3 regions of the Longibacter salinarum genome follow, and region 2 is predicted to be linked to each of the others. Evidence: riboswitches for the same ligand, from Rfam matches in the RefSeq annotation. Region 2 holds a riboswitch; each other region holds the start of a gene.
The links. A riboswitch is a leader RNA that binds a small molecule or an ion and turns the genes downstream of it on or off. The one in region 2 is predicted to bind thiamine pyrophosphate.

Region 1 (7,402 bases), on a different contig from region 2:
TCGTGATCTGCGCGCGCTCGATCGTTGCGCTCGCGACGGGTAGAGACAACACCATGCCGTCGACGGAGCCGAAGGCCGTTTTTTCCAGACCGGTTCGAATATCTGGCACGATCTGGAATTCTGCACCTGGATACTGCCTGCGAAGATCGCTGTTTGCAGCATATCGGTCCACGATTGCGACCCGCACTCCATCCAGGTTGTCCATGCTGACCGGATCGGCTTGCTCTCGCACAAGCAGAACATCGGGAACGGACAGGAAGGGCTGCGTGAACGCCATGTATTCATCCCGACTCTCCGTCTTCTGGATGGCGGTCGTCAAATCCGCCTTCCCTTCCCGGATGCTGTCCAGAGCAGCCGACCACGTGGGAGCCTCGACGTGCTCGACCCGCAAGCTCAGCCGGCCTGCCACTTCCGCGAGATAGTCCGGCGCAATGCCAACCGCTTTGCCGATCTCAGAATACGACTCAACCGGAGCGTAGTCGGGGATCACCACGTGACGAATAACGGGGTTACTGTCAACCCACTCCCGTTCCTCGGCGGTTAGATCGAGCCGTCCGTCCTGGAACGCCTGGCTCTGTGCTACTGCCGGAGGACAAATCGTACACACGCCCACCCACATCAGCAGGAGAGCGTAGCGAAGCATGGCTGCGGTGTCGGCATCGATCGGCCTCGGTCGTCGAAGTGTATTCTTCATAGCCGATGAAGTCTCCCGAGTGATCGATCCGTTTAACATCAGATGTGAAGTGTCAAACATCTGATGTGTAAAATCACCATTTTATATCGATAAATCAAGACCTACCAGCGCGATCGCCCCTTGGTGCCACCGAATCATACGAGGAGCCCTGCCAAACCGGTGTATCCAGGGCTGGGACGACATGAGAAAGCCACCTCATCTGTACGACGAGGCGACCTCATTCTGCGTCCAGCCGCTTGACGCGCTTGACTCCGCGGCCGTACTGTTTACCGCGTAACAGTCACGGTGCGCGTCATCATCTGGCCTCCTGCTTCGAGCCGTAGAAAATATGTGCCGCTGGCCAGGCCGCTGACGGTCAGTTGCTGCTCCGTGCGCCCGGTGCCGCGCCCCGAGGCGATGACGCGAACCTGGCGGCCGAGAATGTCATAGAGAACCAGACGCATGTTCTCTCCTTCCGGCACGGTGTAGCGGAGCGTAGCGACGGAGTGAACCGGATTCGGAAAGGGATTCCGGAGCTCGCGGCCCGCCGCACGATCAACAGATACGACCGCCGAGAGGGTTGCCGTGCCGTCGGTGTCCATCTGGCGCAGCCGGTATTCCATCCGGTCGGCCTGATAGGGGAGGTTCGTGTCGACGAACCGATAGCGGTGCGACTCTACGGTCGAGCCCCGCCCGTCGACGAATCCGACGTTCGTCCATGCGCTTGCCTGTACCGACGGTCCGATCGCTCTTCGCTCGACGACGAAGCCGGCATTGTTCGTCTCTCCCGCCGTTTGCCACTGAACGAGGACGTTGCCATCGTCGACGATCGCAGTCAGGTCCGACAGTTCGACAGGGAGCGGATTTGACGGACTCGAGAAAACAAATTCGCTGAAATGATTGACCTCGGCGACCAACTCCGTTGTGGCCCCGTTCGATTCGACGGTCGTGGGAAGAGCCCTGAACGCTCCCGAACCCGTCCCCGGTCGGGAGTACGCGGTAATATCGCTCGGGTCGGTTACCCCTCTGAACTGACTTAGGTCGAAGCGCACGGTTGTACCGCTGCCGATGCTCATCCCGGGTTCAGTCGCGATCACGATTCGGTAGTCGCTGACGTTCTCTTCGTCCGGCATCCCCTCAATCCCGGCCGGTGGGGTCTCAAAACGGGCCACCGTGACATGAGCGGACGACGTCGCGGTCTGGGCGGCAAAATCGAGTTTTATGCCCGTGTTGCCGGCCGAGAGGAGGCCCGGCCCATCTACAATGGAGATTGCGGACTGAGACGGCGCCCCCGGGGCGTTGAGATTTTCGTAGATGTGGGTTGTCGGACCCGTGCCCGGATCGATACCCATGGCAACGAGATCCGGATCTCCGTCGGCATCCATGTCCGCCCAGTCGACCGCGTTGAGCTCGACGGCCGTAAACCCCATGTCTACGCGACGGAAATTCCCATCGTCGTTTCGGTACATGGCAGCGTCCGCCTTGGCCCCGCTGTCGCCGATCACGAACAGGTCGAGGTCCCCGTCGGCGTCGTAATCTCCCCATTTGCAACTGCCAACCACGCCGCGAAAATCAGCGCCGATATCTACAAACGATCCATTGTCGTTGCGATAAATGATCGTCGACGCTTTGTAGTCAGCTGTACGTCCATTGATCGCCAGATCGATATCGCCGTCGCGATCGTAATCCCCCCAACTGATGGAGCCGAGCGACACGCCAACCAGCCCCGCGGCTGCTTCTGTAAACACCCCACTATCGTTGCGATAAAGGGTGGCGATTTCGTCCGAACCGGACGTCTCACCGATCAAGATAACGTCGAGGTCCCCGTCGCGATCGTAATCCCCCCATCGGCCGGCGCCGCTGTACACGCCCGTAAGACCGGCGCCAATATCGGTGAAGCTCCCATTATCGTTGCGGTAGATGGTCGAGGCTAAATTCCCGTCACCATCCCAGCCCGTCAGAAGGAGGTCGAGATCACCGTCGCCGTCGTAATCGCCCCAGTCGCTGGACTCGCTGCCTCCGGTAATCCCCGCCCCGATATCGGTGAACGTGTCATTACCGTCGTTCCGATAGAGGGTTGCTGTCGCGGTGTTCACGTCATCCGCGAGAAGTCCGGTGACAATCAGGTCGAGATCGCCGTCACCGTCGTAGTCGCCCCAGCTGCCGGAGCCGTACGCTACGGGCGTCAATCCAGCGTTAATGTCCGTAAACGCGCCGTCGTCGTTGCGATAAATCGTGACTGAACGATCCCAGTTGCTATTTCGACCGGTGACCACGAGATCTAGATCGCCATCGCGGTCGTAATCGCCCCAGCGACTGCTCCCTATCGCTGCCCCGTCGACGCTCGTGCTTTGGATGGCAAAGGTCGACGGTACATCGATCGTAAACGTTTTGGTCGTGGTTGCGCCGTCATTGTCGGTCGCCTCGATGCTGAACGTGTAAGATCGTCCGGCCTCTGCTTTTGTCGGGGAGACGACCAGTGACGCGATTCCATTTCCGTAATCGGTAAATGTGCCGACACCGGCACCCTGCACGAGTTGAAGAGTGAGCGGGTCACCGTCGATGTCTCCGGCCTCGATGAACCGCGTGGTCGATGCCCCGCCCATCACGACACTCTCACCGGTATCGCGTCCGAACGAGGGCGTTCGATTTGGAAGGTTTTGGATCGTGCGGTTGACGTACACGGACACCGATGGACCGCCGGAAACGTCATTCAGACCAGTCAGAACGAGGTCGAGGTCACCGTCTGCGTCGTAGTCCCCCCACTGACTCGATCCTCTTGACGTGCCAGTCACGCCGGCGTTGATGTCGACGAACGAGCCGTTTTCGTTTCGATAAATCCGGGCCGTTCGCTGCTCATTGACATCGTAGCCACTGACGAGGAGATCGAGGTCGTTGTCCCCGTCGAAATCTCCCCAGTCAACCGTGCTACCCCGTACGGCAGCAAGACCGGCGCCGATATCGGTGAAGCTGCCATTGTCGTTCCGGTAAATCATCGCCAGGTATGACGAATTGTTATTTCGTCCCGTGATGGCGAGATCCAGGTCTCCGTCGTTGTCGTAATCGCCCCACCTGGCGCTCCCGTTCGACGCCCCCTCGAGCCCAGCCCCAATGTCTGTAAACGTCCCATTGTCATTTCGATAAACGGTGGACGCGTGATTGACAAAGTCGGAGCCGGTGATAATCAGGTCCAGATCTCCATCGCCGTCGTAGTCGCCCCAGTCGCTCGAACTGAATACCACGCCGTCAAGGCTCGCGCCGATGTCCGTGAATGTGCCGCCACCGTCATTCCGGTAGATGGTCGCACTCGGATTACTGCCGTCCTCAAGGCCGGTGATGACCAGGTCCGGGTCTCCGTCGTCATCGTAGTCTCCCCAGTGGCTCGAGCCCAGGACGAGGCCGTCGAGCCCGGCACGAATATCCGTGAATACGCCTCCATCATTTCGATAAATCACCGCGATCTCCCCCGACTGGCCGTGGTCGCCGCTGATAACCAGATCGAGATCTCCGTCGCCGTCGTAGTCTGCCCAATCGCCCGAACCGATCGCCACACCGGCAAGGTTCGCTCCGACATCGGTGAACCCGCCGGTGCCGTCATTCCGGTAGACCCGCGTCACCTCGTCACGATTGGCGTCATAGCCCGTAACCACCAGATCGAGGTCGCCATCGCCGTCGTAATCCCCCCAGCTGCTCGAGCTATCGTACACGCCGTCAAGGTCGATACCACGACGCATGAACGACGTTGTCGAACTTGCCTTTCCGATAAGTCGGCGCGAGCCCTGCTTACCGGGTTGGAATTCGAGGAGCGTGCTTCGTGCATCCGGTGCGTGGATCGCATCCGGCGGACCGGTGCTCGACCGCTCACCGGCATGTTGACCGCGCGACGGGAAGGTGGATGTGGACAGAAGTGCGAAGCACAGAAGAACAAGCGAACCGCGCAAAATATGTCGACCGTTTAAACCGAAATAAATGGGCCTACTCTCGAACTCGAATCGATGAGAGACTCAAATTCTGAAATACTCGCATGCTTCGAGCATTAAATAGGATACATGATACCTATCCGATCGATAAACTGAAAGAGATGGAGACTTAGACCACCGCTGAAACCGTAAATCCACACACCAAAACCACACTAACCAGTGCCGGTCGCACTCGGGCGCATCCTAGCCCCCACGCCCCCCCTCACCCCGCAAACCCCAAACCCCATACCTCGCCTCGCTTCACACCATTGTGCCGTCTGCGGGCGACTGAGCCCGAACCTGCAACGACGGCCGTCGTAGAGAAAGTCGCTGGGGGTGCCCCCGCAACGGGCTGAGATCATACCCTTTGAACCTGATTCGGCTCGTACCGACGAAGGAAAAGCGTGCCCGCCCTACCTGCGTGTCGCACGATCACATCGGTTGTGCAGGTCCTCAGCACGCGTGTCCTTTTCTATCACGACCTGCTATTCTCGTATGACAACCGTACGCCTAGGACTTGAGTGGTTTCTGAACCCGGACCACACCCCCCTCCTGATCGCGAAAGAATACGGCTGGTTTCGCGACGCCGGCATCGACCTCGAAGTCATCGAGCCGGAAGAACACCTGGACGCCGTCGACGCAATCGAAGACGGCACGATGGACCTTGCCATTACCGAACCGCTTCACCTCGTCGAGGATGGCGCCGCCGGCCACTCCGTCGTCGGCTTCGCCCGCTTCCTCCACACGAACGGAGGCGTCATGTACCGAACGGACGGCGACATCCAGCGCCCGAGCGACATGGCCGGCGCTCGGATTCAGTATCCGGGCGCTCCGGGCCCCGGCGGTCCGGCGATCGTCGGCACGATGATCGAAACGGACGGTGGAACGTATGACGTCGAGGATTTCACGCCGGTAAACAAAGGTTTCTACCACACCGACGCTCTGGCCGAGGACGAAGCGGATGTCGCGACCCTCGCGTTCTATAACTTCGAAATTGTCGAGGGGCTGCACCGCGGGCTGGATGTCGACTTCTTCGCCCTGAAAGACTGGGGCGTGCCGGACTTCTGCCAGCTCATCCTGATTACATCGCAGGAGAAACTGACCGTCGAACGCGAGCTCTTTCAGACGCTCACGCAGATTCTTCGCCGCGGGATCGACGTTGTTCACGAGAAGCCGGACGAGGCCCGGCGCATCTACTTCGAGCACACGGGAACGGACGCGAACGACGAACTCACCTCGGCCATCTTCGACGCCACCATTCCATGCTTCACGCACGACTTCAGCATGACGGATCGGTATTACGATCAACTGGAAGCGTGGATGATCAAGCGCCACCTGATCGACGCGCCTGACGCACCGGTGTCGTACTGGACGAACGACCTCGCCCTCCCTGAGCTCGCGCCCAACCCAGCGGCCTGATTGGCCGTTGTGACTGCCCGGAGACGGGGCCTGGTTGCGTTTGAGTCGAGAAGCATGCTTGTTACCGTAGCCGTTCCCTGCGAACGGCTACGCCCTCTTTCGCCAACGCGCCCCTCTCTGTGCCCTCTTCTCGCACCCTTCGATCCGCGACACCGATTGAGCGCTGGTCCCTACTGAATGCTCTCGGCGTGCTCGCTGCAACCGCGGTGAGCCTCGTCGTTGACGCAACGCTCCCGGTTATTGTCACCGGCGGCGCTGCGTTGCTACTGCTCGTCGCACAGTCCCGGCACAAGTGGACGCCGGACGGCGGCTTCGGGCGGGCCAACACGGTGACGGCCGTGCGACTTGCGATGGTGCTCGCCCTTCCACTTCTCCCCGCCTCGCTTGGCCCCGCGGCCCCGATCGGCGTGGGACTCGTCATCCTGATTGCGGACGGTATCGACGGCTGGCTCGCGCGCCATTACGAGTTGTCGTCGGAGTTTGGGGAGTTCTTCGACAAGGAAACCGACGCATTCTTCCTCCTCGTCCTCTGCCTGATGACGACGACATCCGGACTGCTCTCGCCCTGGGTCGTCGGCCTCGGCCTGTTGCGCTACCTCTTCGTCGTGGCGCTCTTCCTTCTGCAGCCACACGTAGGAAAGGAGTACCGGTCGTCGTGGGCCCGCATCATTTACGTCGGCGTCGTCCTCGCCATGCTCGCGGCGTTTCTCCCGTACCCGGCGGTTACGCAGCCCCTCGTCGGCCTCGCGGCCACAGCGCTGCTCTACTCGTTCGGCCGCTACACGTGGTGGCTGTGGTCGGTCCGACACACCTGATACTGAATCCAAATGACGCTGTCCGGGTGCTGTGCCTCGGCCGCTGGGGATGGTTCGGTCGATAAAGGGAAAAAGGGCGTCGCTGGGAACGATCCATGCTTGGTTCTGCGGTTTGAAGCACCCGGGCGAACGTAGCAGACCCCGACATTAGAATTTGGATTGGGTATGAGACCGCCTCTGGACGGAACGGGCCGCGGCCCATCTGCTCAATCGCATCACGAGCAAGCCGCTCAAGATCGAATCGAAGCTCACTTCACCCGTCCATCCGAGCACCGCTCACACCGGCGCTGGTACAGCTTCCGCACCACACCGAACTGAATGAACGCAAAAAAGACAAACCAGCTCATCAGTTCAGCCAGGGTCGCATCGCTGAAATAGTGGATAATCAGCGTGGCAACCAGGGCGACGGCGGCGGATATCGCAACATGAAGTCCCGTTCGGTAGGTCATCATTTCAAAAGAAAACGTTCGTAGAATCGTTAACCGGAATACGTAGACCCGGCCTGTATCGGTACAACCATACAGATTCACGTCGCA
Region 2 (7,402 bases):
CGAAATGCGAACGGACGACCGTCGTAAGCCGCTCGGCGATCTCCTTCCGATCGTCCGTGTCCCCATCGATGCGCCCGAAGTGAACATGGGCATCGATGCGCGGGACGGCCAGCATACGCCAGAAGTGCGGCGCGAACTCCATATCGCCCCACCATGCCGTGGTCTGATAGGCCGGCGCCTCTTCGCCCGGTGTGCGATACGTCAGGCTGGCGTAATACACCGGTCGGTCGGATGCTGCGATGGGCGCAAGCAGTGAAGCCCGAAACGGTAGCACCTGGTCGCCGGCGGTCGAGGTGCCTTCTGGGAAGACGATCACGCCCTGACCACGCTGCATGGCTGTCTCGAGCCGGTCGTTGATGCGCAGCACATCGCGGCGCGAGTTTCTGTCGATGAAGATCGTCCCGCCGATTTTGACGAGGTACCCTACCAGAGGCCAACTCCGCACCTCTCGCTTTGCCACGAGAGCGCACGCGAGATGACTCATGAAGACGAAGACATCCAGATAGCCCAGATGATTGGAGACAAGTAAGAATGGCGGCGTCGGCTCGTCCCCCTCTGCGTGAATCCGCAGTCCGATGATGTACTGCACGACGCGGAAAAAGAACTTCACCACACGGGCCCGCACCGCATGGACGCCCGGCCACGGAAGCCACCCTTTCCGTTCTGCATCACACAGCAGATCGAATGGCACCACGTATGTGATACAGCTGGAGACCGTCCACAGCACGATGCCCACGAGGCGGATCGCTGCGCGGATGTTTCCGATCACGGACGCCGGCGGAACGAACTGATCGGCGGGCTTCGTCAAGGCTGAAGCAGCAGAATCCGCGGTCGTCGAGGAAGGGCGAGTCATGATTAACCGATGGGGCCAGGAAAAACGCAGGTCCGACTAGCGATATCCGAAGAACCGGGCGGCACTCGGCTCAAGGTTTTTGATATCGTAGAATGTCAGAAAGTCGATGGTACCAAATTCACGGTCGATCGCAGGCGGCCCACACATGCGAGCACCCGTACTGATGTAGACGCGCATGAGACGTGGGACATCGCTGGCCGTTGCGGTTGCAACCTCGCCTTCGACCTTGCATTCGTAGCCAGGCTGCGGCGTGACGTGGAGCTCGGGATGCATCATCCCCTTCTCCTGAAAATACTTGAGCATGGCGATCCCTTCCCGCGGATCCTGGCTTGTTAGAGACGAGCAGCCGAAGAGGTAGCGGCAGCCAGAATGCCGGAGATAAGATCCGAGCCCTCTCCAGAGCAGGTTGAGAACGGGCAGCGACCGATGCTCTTTCGCTATACAGGCGCGACCGAGCTCGACCGCGTTGTGCGTAACGGATTCCGGCCACTCGGAAAGGTCAAACTCCGTTGACGAGTAAAAGCCGAGACCGGAGTGTGCCATCTCATACGTCTGCATGCGGTAGGTGCCAACGATCGCACCGTCGGTCTGATCTCGCACCAGGAGGTGATGACAGGTGTTGTCGAACGCGTCGATATCGCGTCCGCTTTCGAACGACTCTTCCAGTCCTTCGTCCAGCTCAACATTGAACACGTCAAAGCGAAGACGCTGGACTTCGACCAGATCCTCCTCGCTTCGCGCAAAGGCTATCTCATAGTGATCGGCTGTGGAATCGACATCCGGAATCAGATCTTCGAATACCGGATAAGACGTCGTATCAGAGGAGGCCATGAGGGGAGGAGCAAGGTAAATGTCTTTCGACCGGAGCGGAGAGCCGCGTCAGGAGTGTGCTCCCGGTAATGGCACCGGACGGTATAGCGAAAAAAGACGCTGTGGGGATGCAGGTTATCACGTATAGTCGCTTGCACCGTATGAAACGTACGAGTTACGTCGCGCACGTTCCAGTCGTGCTGTAACTTCCGCGCAGGCTTCATGCTACTTGGATGTTTTCTCCCCCGAATGGAGCTGTCTGGCTACGAATCCGGTGTACTTAACCCGCGTCCGCATACGAAAGCGGCGTCGCCTGATTCATCCCCAGCGACGCCGCTCGTCCATCTATTTTCTGACCATCATCCTACACGGGCCATTCCTGCTTCGTCCAGGACTGATCCCAGAACATCCACTCGTAGCGAACGCTCAGGACAAAGAGTTCTTTCGCTCGTTCACGGGCAGCCGGATCTGCCGCGACGGCGAAGCGGTGCAAGCGCTCAAGCAGATGATCCATGTACTCGTTGAACGCTGGATCGCGATACATTTCCAGCCATTCAGCGTACGGGTGGCTTTCTGGCACCTCTCCCATCTCCGCCTCAAGCTGCTGACCCAGGTCAACGTATAGCCACGGGCAGGGCGTAATCGCAGCCACGGCCTCTACGAGCGACCCGGTGTGGGCCGAGGCGATCATATGGTTCTGGTAGGCGCGATTGTTCGGGGTGAGCTCAAGCTGAGCGACATCGTCTGCGTCGTAGCCGAGTTCCTCACCGTATCCGGCATGCAGTTCCTGTTCGACAACCACGGCCATCTGCGCGGCCTCGATGAACCACAGCTTGTCGTCGGGATCTGTGCAGCGCGTCGAGATGATGGACGTGGCATCGGCAAAGGCCTCGAGATACCGGGCATCCTGCATCTGGTAAAACCGGAAACGGTCGCTGTCGAGCGAGCCGTCGGCCAGGGCCTGGACAAATGCGTGGTCGTGGGCGGCATGCCAGGCCTCACCGGCCGCCTCCAGGCATTCCTTCGCAAACGGCGGAACGGTGTAGGGACGGTTTTCGGTCAGTGTGGGCGACTCCATAAGGCTAGAGATTGCGTCAGAAAGGATCGAATGACGCGAAGCCGGGGAGTCAGGTCGTGCTGGATACGTGAACACGCGGATGCAAGCGCATCCTTTCGTGGATCGACGTCACGAGCCATCAAGAAGACCGGAGTGAAGCTTTCCTTCGCCGGTACGAACCGGATCAGGTTCCAAGGGTCTTTCTCAGCCGCCCGGTTCGACGGGCGGCACCCCTAGCTTCGCACTGCGAATGTACAGCGACGATGGCGACGATTGCAACCAGCAGTCCCCTTTTTGATGCTACCCGGTGCGAAGATCAGATGTAGCCCGCCATCAATTGGGACGTTCTTGGCCAAAAAAACCGGCAGGCCCCGCGCTAGCAGATCCTGCCGGTTCACCAGGCCGAAATGTTATGAACGGACAGCTAGGCAGCGACCGACCGTTCACTGTGCTCCGTGAAATCCGGTACGCGTCGGTCGTACGTCGCCTCCACCAGCGGCGAAGAGAACAGGTAATCTGCCGACGCCCGGTTACAGGCGATCGGAATATTCCAGACGACGGCAATGCGAAGGAGGGCCTTCACGTCCGGATCGTGTGGCATCGGTTCGAGAGGATCCCAGAAGAAAATCAATACGTCGATGTCGCCATTCGCGATCATGGCGCCAAGCTGCTGATCCCCTCCGAGCGGCCCACTCTGAAGTCGGTGGACGGGGATATCGAGCTCTTCTTCAAGAATGCGGCCGGTAGTGCCGGTTGCGACCAACTGATGCTCGGCCAGGCCGTCCCGATTAAATCGTGCCCATTCGAGCAGGTCCTTTTTCTTGTGATCATGAGCCACCAGAGCGATGCGTTTGGTAGCTGGAGTCAAAGGACGAAGTGTATCCATTCAGATGCGACGTCGCCGCCGCGTTCTGTTGCAGAGAACCCGGTTCGATATGCGATCCAACCCGGGCCGAGTTGCGCGCTCCAACCCTGTCTTCCTCCCCCAGGTCCCGCCTCAGCGGTCCGGGAGCGCTTTGCTTAATGCAATCTACACAGGGAGCACAATTCCCTCGAGCGTGACATACATCAAAGCATGAGCGTCTGGTTGAAATGCGAAAGCGTCGCGTTCCACACCTCCCGCAACGTCGCAGGAACGTCGTTTTCATGGGGATGCGCCCCTCCAAACGTGTGACCGCCGGATGCTTCGAGAAAAATCGCCTCCGGCTGCGCGTCGGCAAGGCGGCGGGCAGCTGCAACGTCGACGGATTCATCATCTGTAGCGTGAACAATCATCCAGGGAATGTCCACGCGACCCGCGGCACTCGTGATGTCGAGCAGGTCTCGATGGGCCTCGGTATCATCGTACAGAACTTTGTTCAGGCGCATGGTCTGCCCCGTGCGACTATTCCTGACCTCGGTATACCCCTGCTCCTTCCAGTCGCGGATACGTTCGCGCCCGAACCGACCAAAGAACGTATCGACGGCCGACCACGTCACGAGCGACTTGATCACCTCGCTTCGCTCCGCGTGCAGGATCGCGATGCCCCCACCGCGCGAATGCCCCATCAGCCCGATACGCTCAACGTCGATGGGCGCGATACCATCCGCTCCATCAACGATGTAATCGGTCACCGCTGCCACGTCATCGAGTTCGCGCGTGTAGGTGTTGTCCGCAAACGCGTCGAGGTCGACGAACTCGGTCGGATGCTCCGGCGTGACGCCGTTGTAGCTAAAGTTGAAATGGACAGCCACAAATCCCGAGCGGGCGAGCTCGCGTCCCCACTCTGGAAACGGGCCCCAATCCTTGAAGCCCTTAAAGCCGTGACAGAAGATGACGACCGGTTTTACGCGTCCATCCTCCAGCCATCGAAGATCGCCGTGCACAACGTCGCCGTGCACGTTTTCGGTCGAAAAAGAGGCCTCTCGGAGCTCAGTTGACATGGTCGGATCGTGTATGATGAGGTCGGATGCGTTCGCAACGATCGCGCCCGGTTCACAGTGACTGCCGAACGGCAGGTTCCTGTTTTTCGCTCGCGGATTCGTGAGGAGATGGCAACGTGGTGAGGAGTTCTTCGATACACGCCGCACGATCGGTCGTCCAGTCCGGGTACGACAGCGGCACGACCGTCAACTCGGCGCGCCCGAACATTCGGTATCGCTCCAGCGGAATCGCGTCACTGAACGAGCCGGGATACCCAATCAGATCGATGCCGGCGTACTGACCGCGGGTCTCGACCACAATATCCACGGTCTGACCGGCAATCGACAAACCGACCCACACACGATAGCCCTCCTCCCGCAACTGCGCTGCGACGTCTTCGGCAAACCGATCATGCGCATCCACACGGGGTATTGACACCGCTCCAGCGTAGCGATCCACATAGCGCAAATATGCTCCGAGCAGGTCATCTACGCCCAGCGCATCGAGATCGACGGATGCGTATGACCATTGCCGGCTTCGTGCCCGCGTGACGCTAACGTTGAACACGTCTGGCCGCTCCGCGAACCGGCGCGCAGTTCCATTGCCGCTGCCATCCACGCACCAGGACAAAAACATGGACTCTCGCTCCTCTCCCTGGAACGTGTGGGCCGTTCCCACGAGAATGTCATGCCGATCGATCACGTCCACCGTAAACCGTGACCGGATGGCCTCGCGCAGGGCATCCACCTGCGCACGAAACGGTGACAGGATGCCGATACTCGTCGGCGTGGGTTGACTCGCCTGTGATTCCACGAGGGTCTCCACGTCATCGACGATAGCAGTAACCTCGGCCTGGTTGACCCCACGGGCGTCTCGCGTCCCGCCCGTCTGGACGAGGCGAAGAGCCTCGGGACGATGCGCATCCGGTTTCTCTGTCATGATGCGAAGGGCTCCGCCGTAGAACCGTTCGTTGCTAAACTCGATGATGGGTGGGACACTCCGGAAATGCTCATCCAGAAACGAAACGTCCCGCTGTGATTCGAGCGCGTCGCTGACGACGTCGAGAAGGCTGTGGTTTCGATAGTCGAAAAGAGGGCGATTGGGATTCTCTCCCGCCTTGTGCTTTCGTCGAATCTCTTGCTGCCGATCCGTCGAGAGGAATGAGATGTGGCGCAGCTGGCGCGGATCACCGGTGATCAGCGCTCTGCGTGCACGGTGCAGAACGGGAATCGCGCTCGGCACGTCGCACTGCGATGCTTCGTCAATGATGGCGAGGTCAAAGCACTCCCGAACAAGCGGAAGAATGTCGGATACGTCGGACATTTTCACGAGCCAGATCGGAAGCGCGTGTAGAACAGCCGGCAGATGCAGTTGCTGCATGCGCTGGAGCTGCGTACCGCTGTTGCGTGCTCGGATGGCACTCAGGAACTGCTTGAGGTCGCCTCGGTGATCGTCGAGAAGTTGCGCGAGATTGAACTGATGCTTCCTCCGAACGAGGTCGCGCGTCGCTCGAAGCTGTTGCGAGCGCAACTCCGACAGGCGTCCCGCTCGTTCCGGGAGTGCCGTGCCCCGTTCGACTCTCCAGGCAATCCATCGCTGCCGGAGCCGGCTCCACAGGCCAGGATCACCCGCAGCGAGAATCCTCCCCCAGTCGGTATGCCGGTCAAGATCCGCTTCGAGAGATTTTTCTAAACGAGATACCCGAATCCGAATCTCCTCCACACGACGCTCTACGGCGCGAAGACGCTTCGCCGATGGGGCATCGGCCGTGTGAACGCCGGACAACACCTGTTCGAGATACCGTTTTAGATCGCGAAGATAGTCCTGCCGACCCGCCCGGACGATGCACTGCCCGAGCCCGAACTGACGGTCCACGATGTCGGCGACGACATCGACGGCGTGATCTTTCTTGCAGGCAACCAGAACGGTGGACCCTCGAATCGCGTGCTCGACCGCCACGGCAGCGATCGTGAATGACTTGCCCGTTCCCGGCGGCCCAATCGCCATCGACAGGGGCTGTGTGCGTGCTCGCTTCAGTACGTTGTGCTGAGCCTTGCTCAGTACGGCGGGGACGTCGGCGTGACCGGGCGCCGGGTCGCCCTGTGCGTCATTTGCATCTGAAAAGAGCGTACGGAGCGGTGCACTCGTCTTCGAAGATCCGGCAATCTCGTTCAGCTCATGCAGGATCCCGCGCGTCGATACCGATCGGTTGATAAGGGCTACAGCCGTCGCGGGGACGCAACGAAAGATCCCGCTCTTCGTCTCCCTGCGGTGGCGGCGGAGCACCTTCTCGCTTGCGCGTGCGGGATACGCCGCAAGTGGTGAGACGTCCACGCCGACACCCGCCTCCAGTTCTTCGGCAAGCTGACTGGCAATTTCGCCTGTAATCGGCTGACCCGAGAGCGTCGCCTGCAAACGACCGATCACAGCATCGACAGCCTCATCCGTCAGACGTTTGCGACCGATCTGTTGCAGCAGCACGTGATTGATTCGACGCCTTCGCCGGTCCGGTCGAGCAAACAGGAAGCCGTCACGCTCAACCAGATTCGCCGGGACGATGATCAGGGGCGAACAGAGCGTCATGTCGTGTCCATTCACCACGGTTTGCCCGGTGACGAACAGCGACCCCATCACAAGTACTGTTTCCGCGTCGTACATCCGGGCCTCTGAGCGCGTCTCCTCCCCCCAACCCCGGTCGACGACGGCGTGAGGCAGTTCACCGTTCATCACATCCTCCTCCCCCTCGAAGATATATTTCCGGCGAACACGGGCGTGAAAG
Region 3 (7,402 bases), on a different contig from region 2:
GGATTCCAGCCGGGGCCGAACATGGCCGTCTATTATGCGACAAAGGCGTACGTACTCTCGTTTTCCGAGGCGCTCGCGCAGGAGGTGTCAGGCAGCGGCGTGACGGTGACATGCCTCGCGCCGGGGCCGACGAAAACGGACTTTGCGGATCGGGCGGAGATGCACGATACGTTGCTGTTCGAGTCTGGAGCTGCGATGTCGCCTGCCGCTGTGGCAAATTATGGCTACGATGCCTTCCGGCGGGGCGACACGCTCGCGGTACCGGGACTCCCGAACAAAGTCGGGGCTTTCGCGACGCGCTTCCTCCCTCGATCGGTTGCGAGTAAAGTCGCGGCCTACCTGCATAGGGACGGGTAGCTCGGTTCTGAACCGAGTCGTTTATTCGTTCGAAGGGTGCGCTGCGTTATGATTCCTCTTCGGCGAGTCTTTGCAACCTCGGTCGGTGCCTGTCGTTTGCCCCATGTTTTGCAGCGATGTTTCGCGTGCTGCCCCGTCGAGTTTCCGTTACCATCCAAGCGTCTCATGAGTCCTTCGTCTATCCTTTCCCGCATCGGCCGCGGGATCGCGCTTGTCAGTTTCCTTGTGCTGCTCTTCCCTACGGTTACGTCCGCGCAGGACGAGGGACTGGATACGCAGCGCATCATCGATAACCTGAAAATGGAAATTCCTCAGCTTCGCCAGACTGGTCAGGTCTCGCTGAGCTCGTTCTCGGATAGTGAGATCGACGGATTCAAGCGCGCGACGCTCACGGTAAATGGGCGTCAGATTCCCATGCTGGTAACGCCGGACGGATCGCAGGCGCTGTTGCTCGCAGGGCCGCCGATCAACGTTAGCCGGTCGGTAGAAGAGGTACAGGACGCTCTGGCTGCGGAGTCAAGCGAACGCGGCGCAGCCCTGGCTCGTGCGGCAAAAGGGATGCCTGTGCGCGGTCCGGCCGACGCGCCTGTGACCCTGGTCGAGTTTTCGGACTTCCAGTGCCCCTACTGCGCGCGAGCGTCGAGTCTCGTCAACGAGCTGATGTCGCGATATCCCGAGACGCTGAATGTCGTGTACATCCACTACCCGCTGCCGATGCACGAGTGGGCCCGACCCGCAGCCGTCGCATCGCAGTGCGCCGCGCGCCAGAGCGACGACGCATTCTGGACGCTACATGACGCATACTTCGACAATCAGAACGACCTCACCGAGGCAAACGTCGTGGAGAAGAGCGAGTCGTATCTCGCAGACGCGTCGATCGACATGGACGAGTGGAGGACGTGCGCACAGGACTCGGACTCAGCTGCGCACCAGGAAGTGCAGGAGACGATTGAGGCCAATATGCAGGCGGGCCGTTCGGTCAACGTCACGGGGACGCCCTCCTTCTACATCAACGGACAGAAGGTGCAGGGCGCGCGCTCGGTCGAAGCATTTGCCCGTCTGATCGACCAAGCTGCGGCGAACGCCCAGTAGAGACTCGCTTCTGGACGCCTGCTTACACGGACTCCCATTTGGCTTCGCCCGACATGTCACGTTTTGCCGTTGTTGCATTCTGCGTCGTTTTCGCTTCCAGCCTCCTCATGGGGTGCGGCGCGTCGGACTCCAGTCCCGAGGTGAATGAGCAAAAGATCCTCGCCAATCTCCGACTGGAAATTCCGCAGGTTCGCGATGCCGATTCGCTGCGCATCGACTCCCTCAAGGAAAGTCAGGTGGATGGCTTCTACCAGGGAGAGCTGGTCGTGAACAATCGGAATCGGGTCTACGTGATGATCCGGAAGGACGAGTCCGAGGCGCTGCTCCTTGCCGGCCCGCCGCTCGACATCGGGCGCACGGCCGAAGAGATGCAGGCCTCCAAGGAGGACCAGCAGCGGGAACGAGCGGATCTACTGAAGAACGCGTCGCAGGGGATGCCGGCTCTCGGGCCGGACGAAGCGCCGGTGACGATGCTTGAGTTTTCGGACTTCCAGTGCCCCTATTGCGCGCGGGCCACGTCGATGGTCGAAGAGCTGCACAACCGATATCCGGATCAGCTCCGTATCGTGTTCATGCACTTCCCGCTGTCGTCGCACGAGTGGGCGCGTCCGGCTGCCGTCGCGGCCCAGTGCGCGGCACGCCAAAGTGAGGATGCGTTCTGGACGCTCCACGACTTCTATTTCGCCAACCAGGATGTCTTCACTCCGAAAAACGTGGTTCCGCAGAGTGAGGAGCAGTTGGCAGACGCGACGATTGATCTGCAGCAGTGGAGAGCGTGCGCCACGGATCGCCAATCGGATGTGCATCGCTCCGTTGTGAAGCAGGTGAATGCCTCGCTCGAAGCCGGCAAGCAGGCCGGCGTGACAGGGACGCCATCTTTCTTCGTTAACGGCGAAAAGGTACAGGGTGCGCGCTCAGTGGACGCGCTGGCTCAGAAGATCGAAGCTGCAGCGGGGAACTGACGATTGAGGATTGGGGATTGGGGATTGGGGATTGGGTATTGGCAATGTAGGTGGGAACGAGGACGGTTTTTGGCGAGCCTGGCAAGAATCCTTTTCTAAGAGGCTTGAATGAAGAGGGATGAGGCGGTATGTTGGCCGATGCGAAGCTAGGGGTGCCCGCCTGCGCGGGCTGAGAGAGTCTCTTCGAACCTGATCCGGTTTGCACCGGCGAAGGAAAGCTTCTCGCGACCCGATGGTGCCGATCATCCGGTCCTTGGGAACCGCTGGTTTCGCGTCAATCACTTTTTGAAGCCAGCTTCCATTTCTATGTCGTCTCTTGACTCCCAGGTCGTCGTTATTTCCGGTGCCAGTCGTGGCCTTGGTGCTGCCATTGCCCGCGCTGCCGCAAATGAAGGCGCTAGCGTCGTGGTCAACTATTTCCAGAGCGAGGCAAAAGCCGATGCCGTCGCGAAGGAGATCGGGGAGGCAGCTCTACCGGTTCAGGCGGACGTGCGCGATGCCGATGCCGTGCGTGACATGGTAGATGCGGCCGAGAATCATTTCGGTGCGCCGGTGACCCGTGCCGTGCACAACGCGCTGATCGACTTTCAATTCGACGCCGAAAATCGTTCCACGCTCGAGGAGATCGACTGGGACGAGTATCAGGTGCAGACGGAAGGGGCGGTGCAGGGAGCGCTCAACCTGATGCAGGCGTGCCTGCCGTCGATGAGAGATGCCGGCGCAGGGCGTTTTGTGGCGATCGGGTCGAATCTCGTTCAGAACCCGGTGGTGCCGTATCACGACTACACCACGAGCAAGTCCGCTCTTCTCGGATTCGTGCGCAACGCTGCTCAGGAGCTGGGGCCTGAAGGCATCACGGCCAACATGGTGTCTGGAGGCCTTCTGCAGACGACCGACGCCAGTGCAGCGACATCCGACGAGGTCTTCGGAATCATCGAGCAAACGACGCCCCTACGTCGCGTCACGACCCCGGAGGAAGTGGCCGATGCGGTCCTGTTTTTCCTGTCCCCATGGGCACGTGCCGTGACCGGGCAGAACTTGATCGTCGACGGCGGATTGGTCATGAAGTAGGTCGTGCACCGTCACTCTAGCGTTCGTCTCAAACCGTTTTATCATGGTCCTTCTAGCGATCGAAACCGCGACGCACACCTGTGGGGCTGCGGTCTGTGTGGATGGCAACGTTGTGGCCGAGAACCACATGCACCGGCCGCGGGCTCACGCGCAGCACCTCACACCGATCATTGAGGACGTGCTGACGCGTGCTTCGGTCGATCATTCAGAGATCGACGTGGTTGCGGTATCGAAAGGGCCCGGATCATACACCGGGCTCCGCATCGGGGTCAGTACGGCGAAAGGCTGGGCGGAGGCGACGGGGGCGGATCTCATCGGCGTGCCCACCCTCGAGGCGCTGGCTGCGACGGTGACACCCCACGCAAGTGAAGGGGAGGTTGTCTGTGCGGCGCTCGATGCGCGGCGCGACGAGGTCTTTGCCGCTGCGTACCGGATGCGCGAAGTTGTGGGGGATGGCGAGAAGACGCATCCGCACCCGTGGACGGGCCGGTTGAAGCTGCAAGCGGCCGCCTCCGCGATGAACGTAAAAGAGTTGCCGGACTGGATCGGCGTCAAGAAGGCGCGGGTGCGTGTAATCGGCACGGGTGCCGCGAAGGTCGAGCCCGTCCTCCGGTCGGTCGGCATCAAGGTGCGAGTTGTGCCGGACGTGGTCTCTCGTCCGTCGGCCGCGTGGGTGGCACGGTGTGCTCTCGAAATGGTTGGCCGTGGCCAGAAAGCGGAGCCCAAGACGTTCGAGCCCATGTATCTTAAGGCGTTTCATGTGGGCTGAGACGTGGGAGATCCGCCCTTGTCCGGTGCCAGTGCGTGCGCGATGGAATTTCACGCGGACAGCTGCTGTGGATTTGGACATTGGATTCGGTAATCCAGATTATAGAATGTCTGTGGCGGATCGCTTCCGCCCCTCGTTTTTCCTTCGCCTGTCTCCTCGTGATTCGACGACCGTTCCGTTATGCCGTGGTTCAAGCGCAAGAAAGCCGGCATCCTCACCACCCGGAAAGAGCAGAATGAGGTACCGGAGGGGCAGTGGGTGAAGTGCCCGAAGACGGGGGAGATTATCAACCGGCGAGAACTGGAGGATAATCTGCTCGTCTTCCCGAGCTCGGGGTATCACTTCGGCATGAGCAGCGGGCGATACTTCAATTTCTTATTCAATGACGGCGAGTACGAACTCCACGACACCGATCTGATGAGTGTCGACCGCCTCGACTTTGAGGATCGAAAACCGTACGACCAGCGCCTGAAGAAAGCGCGGGAGAAGACGGGGCAGAACGACGCAGCTCGCTCTGCCACCGGCGAAATGGGAAGCCACGAGGTGTCGATGGCCTGCATGGACTTCAGCTTCATTGGGGGCTCGATGGGGTCGGTGGTCGGAGAAACCATCGCGCGTGCCATCAAGCGAGCGTACACCCGCGAGATTCCGCTCGTCATCATCTCGCAGAGTGGTGGAGCGCGCATGATGGAGGGAGCCCTCAGCCTGATGCAGATGGCGAAAACGAGCGCCCACCTTGCTCGACTCGACGACGCCGGCCTTCCCTACATCTCGGTACTTACGCACCCAACGACGGGTGGCGTGACGGCATCGTTCTCCATGTTGGGAGACATCCACATCGCCGAGCCGGAAGCGCTCATCGGATTTGCCGGGCCGCGCGTGATCCGCGAAACGATCGGGTCCGACCTGCCCGAGGGATTCCAGCGGTCGGAGTTTCTGCTCAAGCAGGGCTTCGTTGACATGGTCGTGGATCGCCGGCGTCTGCGTCAGCGCATCATCCACCTCTTCGACCTCCTGATGGACGATCGCTAGACGCGTCACCCCATTTTCGGCGGTTTCACGCACGAGCTACGAATAATGGCTCGTGCGTTTCCTTTGTGAGGATGTTTTCTGTTGTCGGAACGCTGAAACGTTAGCGTTTTTCGTCGTCAGGCAGCAGTGACGTTTTCGTCCGCGTCTGGCACCGTCGGCTGGATATCTATCGCATCTATGTCGACCGTGTGCGCGTCTCCCCAGAGGGGCGTGGGGCTGTCAGGCGAGGGCTTCGGGCTGGCACCGCCTCCGGGAGATGGCCCGGATGAGTCGCGGACTTCCCGGAGACTTAGGAAGAGGGGGCCAAAGATGCAGCCGGCGACGAGAAGGGGGACGAGAATGGGGATGTCCATCAACCTCAGCGATAGCACGTGGTAAATCTTTTCGGACTGTGGGTACGACGCCGTGAAGACCCCGTTCTCACTCAGACCCCATCGTTCCGTATATGAAAAGGTGACGACGAGAGCGAGTGGCAAGGAAGTCATTCGAGGTTGGACCGATACTGGATGCCGCTCTTAGCTGGGGAGCGAGGTGCGATGGCCCAATGCAGAGACCATGAGAAGCTGTTTGGCGAACTGTCACTGGCCACCCCAAGGGCACTCGGTCGCTACGCTCCCAGCGCTGCGACTTCGTGGCTCTCGCCCCGTGAAGCTACTGCGCTTGCCAGGTAGTTCCCCACGGGGTGACCTCCCTGCGGTCGGCCTCACTACACGGCTCGCTTGAGCGCTCCACGGGGGCTTCGTCCACTGTGTCTCGGCTGCTGAGCCATCCGCCAAACAGCTTCTGATCCGTTGACATGCAGAGAAAAGAGTAGGTACACACAAAAAGACGCCCCGCCGAGATATCTCGACGGGGCGTCGCATCCCCCCGGCGTCGGTCGGCTGCCTGCGCGTCCGTAAGGACACCAAGCAGGCCGTACCGAGCGCCGGTTTCACCCCCTTCGGTGAAACTCAGGTGTGATGCGCTGTGTCGGATCGGCAGGTCGTGTGAAGTGGCTGCCGAATACCGAGAGGGGCGTTTGTTTTTGTACCGCTATCAGGGTACACCAGCGCTGTGAAAGGATCTACGGATATGTAGAGCGACCGTGCGGGTACGTTCGGACGAGTAGAATATAAGCCAACGGTGCACGAAATCGTCGGTCGCCTTACACCGTACCGGAGGACCGGATTGCGCCGGTCCCCGGACGGCAATTCAACGACTCGGGCCGACACGCAACTACGCATTTGCAGGCTCCAGCGTTGGGCCGGCCTCTGCGATTTCTGCTCCGGCAACATCTTCGTACTGTTTGAAGTGGTCGCGGAAAAGTCCCACGAGCTTTTGCGCCTGTTCATCGTACGCGGCTGGGTTGTCCCAGGTCTCCCGCGGCTGCAGAATCTCTGCCGGTACGTTTGGGCAATCCAGCGGGACATCGAAGCCGAAGACCGGATCGCGCGTGGTTTCTGCTTTGGATAGCGCCCCGTCGTGAATCGCGTCGATAATGGACCGCGTATGTGGAAGCGGCATGCGGTGACCGGTTCCGTAGGGTCCTCCAGTGATGCCTGTGTTTACGATCCACGCGTTGGAGCCATGCTCGCGCATTTTCTCCGCCAGCATCTCCGCATACACGCTCGGGTGCCGGACGAGGAACGCCGCGCCGAATGCCGCACTGAATGTCGCTTTCGGCTCCGTGACCCCGACCTCCGTGCCGGCAACCTTTGCGGTGTAGCCGCTGATGAAGTGGTACATCGCCTGCTCGGGCGTCAGCTTCGCCACGGGCGGCATCACGCCGAACGCATCGTACGTAAGGAAAATAATATTCGACGGGTGATCGCCAACGGCCGGCAGCTTGGCATTCGGGATATAATTCAGTGGGTACGAGGCCCGGGTATTCTGGGTGATGGAGGTGTCGCTGTAGTCGACCTCGCGTGATGCTTTATCCACCACGACATTCTCAAGCACGGTTCCGTAGCGGATCGCCTGGTAAATCTCCGGCTCTTTCTCGGCGGAGAGGTCAATGGCTTTTGCGTAGCAACCGCCCTCGATATTGAAGACCCCTTCGTCACTCCAGCCGTGCTCATCATCCCCGATGAGCTTACGGTTCGGATCGGCAGAGAGCGTTGTTTTCCCTGTGCCGGAAAGA

Region 1: linked by a shared signal. The riboswitch ahead of CRI94_RS14415 (ABC transporter substrate-binding protein) and the one ahead of tenA (thiaminase II) in region 2 are both predicted to bind thiamine pyrophosphate.
Region 3: linked by a shared signal. The riboswitch ahead of CRI94_RS04095 (3-oxoacyl-ACP reductase) and the one ahead of tenA (thiaminase II) in region 2 are both predicted to bind thiamine pyrophosphate.

What each region holds. Positions count from the first base shown of each region.
Region 1 covers NZ_PDEQ01000008.1:18,473-25,874, forward strand. The annotation lists gene CRI94_RS14405 (ATP-binding protein) at 1-643, opposite strand, end outside; gene CRI94_RS14410 (T9SS type A sorting domain-containing protein) at 961-4,614, opposite strand; TPP riboswitch at 4,955-5,050, shown strand; gene CRI94_RS14415 (ABC transporter substrate-binding protein) at 5,128-6,051, shown strand; gene CRI94_RS14420 (CDP-alcohol phosphatidyltransferase family protein) at 6,171-6,866, shown strand; gene CRI94_RS14425 (hypothetical protein) at 7,115-7,318, opposite strand.
Region 2 covers NZ_PDEQ01000001.1:179,811-187,212, reverse strand. The annotation lists gene CRI94_RS00730 (lysophospholipid acyltransferase family protein) at 1-853, opposite strand, end outside; gene CRI94_RS00725 (GNAT family N-acetyltransferase) at 890-1,684, opposite strand; gene tenA (thiaminase II) at 2,028-2,741, opposite strand; TPP riboswitch at 2,865-2,965, opposite strand; gene CRI94_RS00715 (methylglyoxal synthase) at 3,145-3,606, opposite strand; gene CRI94_RS00710 (alpha/beta hydrolase family protein) at 3,789-4,643, opposite strand; gene CRI94_RS00705 (DEAD/DEAH box helicase) at 4,696-7,402, opposite strand, start outside.
Region 3 covers NZ_PDEQ01000002.1:116,320-123,721, forward strand. The annotation lists gene CRI94_RS04080 (SDR family NAD(P)-dependent oxidoreductase) at 1-357, shown strand, start outside; gene CRI94_RS04085 (thioredoxin domain-containing protein) at 523-1,449, shown strand; gene CRI94_RS04090 (DsbA family protein) at 1,503-2,411, shown strand; TPP riboswitch at 2,550-2,644, shown strand; gene CRI94_RS04095 (3-oxoacyl-ACP reductase) at 2,718-3,482, shown strand; gene tsaB (tRNA (adenosine(37)-N6)-threonylcarbamoyltransferase complex dimerization subunit type 1 TsaB) at 3,526-4,251, shown strand; gene accD (acetyl-CoA carboxylase, carboxyltransferase subunit beta) at 4,432-5,283, shown strand; gene CRI94_RS04110 (hypothetical protein) at 5,400-5,768, opposite strand; gene CRI94_RS17610 (hypothetical protein) at 5,935-6,081, opposite strand; gene pckA (phosphoenolpyruvate carboxykinase (ATP)) at 6,499-7,402, opposite strand, start outside.